One region of the Marinagarivorans cellulosilyticus genome, then DNA from elsewhere that is predicted to be linked to it. Evidence: predicted binding sites of a transcription regulator. Region 1 holds the regulator's gene; the other holds the start of a gene.
What was found. Region 1 encodes sigma-54, which starts transcription at its own class of promoters, with help from an activator protein. Its sites were predicted from a motif close to TGGCACANNNNTTGCNNT; they were not measured.
Positions count from the first base shown of each region.

Region 2: MARGE09_RS16405 (flagellar hook-length control protein FliK) is a predicted target of sigma-54. The motif match lies at 1,178-1,195, and genes of this name have one in related genera.

Region 1 covers NZ_AP023086.1:2,344,342-2,346,544, forward strand. Annotated here, with positions in the region: gene MARGE09_RS09230 (PTS sugar transporter subunit IIA) at 1-279, opposite strand, end outside; gene MARGE09_RS09235 (RNA polymerase factor sigma-54) at 315-1,841, opposite strand; gene lptB (LPS export ABC transporter ATP-binding protein) at 2,012-2,203, opposite strand, start outside.
Region 2 covers NZ_AP023086.1:4,031,435-4,033,637, forward strand. Annotated here, with positions in the region: gene MARGE09_RS16405 (flagellar hook-length control protein FliK) at 1-1,136, opposite strand, end outside; gene MARGE09_RS16410 (Hpt domain-containing protein) at 1,346-1,687, opposite strand; gene MARGE09_RS16415 (fused response regulator/phosphatase) at 1,698-2,203, opposite strand, start outside.

The DNA of each region.
Region 1 (2,203 bases):
ATCTACCGAGTCGAAATCAATGGCGTTATTGAGCGTCATTACGGCACAAATAGAAACGCCACCGGTTGGAAAACGGCAATGAGGGATGGCAATACCCTCGCCAATGCCGGTCGAGCCAAGCCTTTCTCGTGTAATTAATTGTTGGAACAAATCATCTGCTTTTAACGCAGGTACACTGCTGGATATTAATTCAGCCAGCGCCTCAAGGGCGCGCTTTTTACTGGTACATTCGGTGCCGCACAGTACACGGTTCGCCGATAGCATTTTCTCTAGTGGCATAGATAACTCAGCCTTATAGCACTTAAAGCCAACTATTATACAAGTTGCTTGCGCTCGTTCGAGGGTGGAATTTGTAATGATTCTCGGTATTTTGCAATGGTTCGTCGCGCAACCTTAATACCTTGATCGGCCAGTAATTCTGTAATTTTAGAGTCGCTTAAGGGTTTTCGGGTATTTTCGGCAGCGACTAATTTTTTAATAATGGCGCGAATGGCTGTAGATGAGCACTCGCCGCCGGATTCGGTTGCCACGTGGCTGGAAAAAAAGTATTTAAGCTCGAAAATACCTTGCGGAGTGTGCATGTATTTTTGTGTTGTTACGCGTGAAATTGTCGATTCATGCATTTCGACCATTTCGGCAACGTCATGCAAAACCATTGGCTTCATGCCTTCGGCACCATGCTCCAAGAAGCCCTGCTGGCGTTCGACAATACAAGTGGCAACCTTAAGCAGTGTTTCGTTGCGGCTTTGTAGGCTTTTTAAAAACCAGCGCGCTTCTTGTAGGTTGTCTTTTAAATAGGTGTTGTCGCTGCTGCTATCGGCACGCTTAACCAGTGAGGCGTAATCAGAGTTGATTTTTAATTTTGGCGCAATGTCTGGGTTAAGTTGCACTTGCCAGCGGTTATTAGCCTTTGTAACAAATACATCGGGTACGACATATTCAGTGCTTGATTCGCTGATGGCGTCGCCGGGTTTGGGGTTTAAGCTTTGAATTAAAGCAATAGCGGCTTGAAGCTCGGGTTCTTTGACTTTGAGCTTGCGCATTAATTGTTTGAAGTCGCGGCTGCCGAGTAGCGGCAGGTAATCGGCGACGAGCGCTTTGGCTGTGGCAAAGCCGGGGGTGGATTCCGGTAGTTGTAACAGTTGTAGGTACAGGCATTCGCTAATGTTACGGCTGGCAACCCCTGGTGGGTCAAACTGCTGTACGCGGCGCAATACGGCGGCGACTTCGTCGTCTTCAAGGTCGGGGAAGACTTTCTGCATGCCCTCGAAGATGTCGTCCAAGGTTTGGCTTAGCATGCCAGAAGGTTCGACTGCATCAATAATCGCGGTTGCAATCTCGCGGTCGGTATCGCTCATGGGCGTGAGGTTTAGTTGCCACATCAGGTGGTCTTGTAAGGTTTCGGCGCTGGCGTTGCGCGAGTCGTAATCGAAATCTTCGTTTTCGGGGCGCGATAGGCCGCTGCCACTCGAGCCGCTTTGGTAGATGTCGTCCCAGCTGGTATCAACCGCTAAATCTGTGGGGATATTTTCGCTCCAATCGTCGCTGGCGGCAGGCTCGTTGGCATCATTGGTATTTTCTGGACTTGTTTCGGCAGCTTTTACAGGCGTCTCGCTATCGGCGGGTAATTCTGATTGCGCATTGCTTGCGCGTTCGGCATCGCCGCTGCTATCGCTAGCACCACTGTCTTCAGTGACTTCTAGCATCGGGTTATTTTCAAGAGCTTCTTGAATTTCGTTTTGCAGATCGAGAGTCGAAAGTTGCAATAGGCGTATTGCCTGCTGCAACTGAGGCGTCATGGTCAGCTGAGTGCCGAGTTTGAGTTGCAAAGAGTGCTTCATCGAAGAATAAATCCATCAAGTTTTTTGCTCTGCACAAATTGAGAGCGTCTTAAAGTGATTGTAGTCATCCCTGCGATGTACTGCAATGGCCTGTAAAAGCAAACTTTAGGCCATATCGAAAAAATCTAATGGTTGCGTGCTAGCGCTCAAATCGTCTAATGAATATTGACTTAAAGCTTGAAGTCTTGCCCAAGGTAGACTTCCTTGACTTTCTCGTTTTCCAAGACCGTATCCGGCGACCCGGAAGCAATAATGTGGCCTTCACCTACGATGTAGGCTTGTTCGCAAATATCCAGTGTTTCGCGAACGTTGTGATCGGTAATTAGCACGCCTATACCTCGGTCCCGAAGGTGCGAAACAAT
Region 2 (2,203 bases), 1.7 Mb from region 1:
GCCGCATTTTGCGCCGAAAATGTAACCGTCGCTTGCTCATTGGCCATTGATATTTTGACGTTTATCGGTCCCATATCCTGCGGGTTTAACTGTATTTCAGCTTGCTTAATATTTTGCGAAGCCAAATTGGCTGAACGTTCCGCAATTTGGCCAGCCCAAGCCGGCGAGCCAAAACGTACATTAGCCGAAACAAAAACACGATCCACTGCTGGCAAAGGCGCTTTTGGTGAAAGCTCTGTCGCGGGTAACGCAGGCTTAAAATCTTGCTCTTCTTGTAATGAATAATTTTGCTGAAAACTAAAACCTTTTTCGGGCATTAGCGCTTCTGAAGCACCCGCTTTAGCGGCAATCACGCCAGAGCCTTGCGCCATGAATTTATTGGATAATGCCTGAGTTAACTGTCCATTATTCATTGACGACAACATACCGCCCCCGCTTTGCGGAGTACCGGTAGGAAGAGTAGACTTACCTAACATCACAACCGATGCTGAAGTCGAGCTTAACTCGTCATCGCCGCTCACAGCAACCTCAGGTGTCGCATTCTTTAGCGCAAAACCTTTTATCGGCATACTGGCCAGCGCTTCCACTTTACCTTCCGAAGCCGGCGACTCCGTTAGCTTCGCTTGTAGCGGCAAATCGACCTTTTGTAGATCAAGCGCCGCATTCGGCCCCATCTCCGCGCCGACCTCTGGCGCCTCGCCCGCGCCAGATAACAACTCTTGAGGCTTAAGCCCCTCTGCTTGCACAGGAGAAGTAAGCGGCTTGACTTCCCCTTCAGTCAGAAAACTAGGCTCTTCAATAGGCAGTAATTCACCAGCCATGTCTGGCGCCGGCGCCAGCACGGCCTCAGGGCCGATCACTTGTGCAGAGGGCTCGTTTGTCGCTATGGGGTTCTCAGTAGATGTATTTTTATCATTATTGACCTTACCCTCATCGCCTTGACTATTTTTTTGTGCCGCCCTAGCCATCGCTTTTTTAAAGTCTTTTGCATCCTGCGCTTGTTGAGTATCACTAGCGGAGCTTTGTCCAGCGCGACCATCCGCGGATGCAGCTTCGCGACTGGCGTTTTGCTTTTTAGGCGCGTGATTAGCAACAGGCTTATCTAGCATGTTTAAAGCAGAGGCATGAGTCGTCATTATTTCGTCCTGCAGATTAAGTCTTGTATCAAAACTAAGAGAATGCAGAAACTACGCCAATGGTTAACAAAAGATTACAGCGCAAGGTTTATAGCTTTATTGCGCACACTATGGATATAACGAAAGCTGTAAATACAGCCAAAAAACTGTTTGAAGTCAGTTTTTTGGCGTACCTGGGCTTATCAACAGAGGGAATGCGCAACCGACAATTAGGCAACGCTAAAATCTTGCAAAGCTTGGCAAACAGCGGAAAATTCTTTCACAACAGCGGAAAATATTGGTTCGGCACCGGCAAGGTTTTGCGCATGTCCCATTGCCTCAAGCTGACCACAATAATCGGCCAATAAATTTGCCCCGACATTGCGGCTACTGCCTTTTAGACCGTGAGCTTCGGCATAGAGGACTTCTGCACTACCAGCAGATAAGGCTTCTTGCATTTTATCTATTCGCGCTTGACCATCAAGAATAAAACGCTCAACCAAAACCTCAAAACCCTCGGCTAACAATTCTTTAAGCTCGGCCAACACACCTAGGTTTACAGACTCCATCATAGGCTCCACATTAATCTTCAGTACTCCAACGGAAAACCGCTTCGATGCGGTTACCAGGAACATTAATCGTTAATCGCTCACAAATTGAATCTATCAGCTGCAACCCCCGGCCAAAATAATTCGGGTGCAGATCCCCTTTTTCGGTCTTCACCACCTCGTCCTCTTTAACAAAACCTTTACCACTATCAGTAAAGCGAATCGTTAATAAGCCGCCATCGACCTCAAGCTGGTGCTCAAAGTCAATTGTTACCCAACCATCTTGAAGCTGCTCTAGCCCTTCTTTGCGCAGCTTATAATAAGTTGCAAAGCCCTCGGGTGATGATTTAAGTTTTGATGATAATCCCAGAACACCATGCTCAACTGCATTATTAAATAATTCAGAAAGTACAGTGTACAAAACCGAACTGCTTTGGCGAAGGTGTGGAACCTCCGAAATGACGTTTAACAGCAACGGTAGCGGGTCAAACGTTTTTAATGACGAGGTATTTAATTTTAACGTCATTGCCCAGTCCGCTA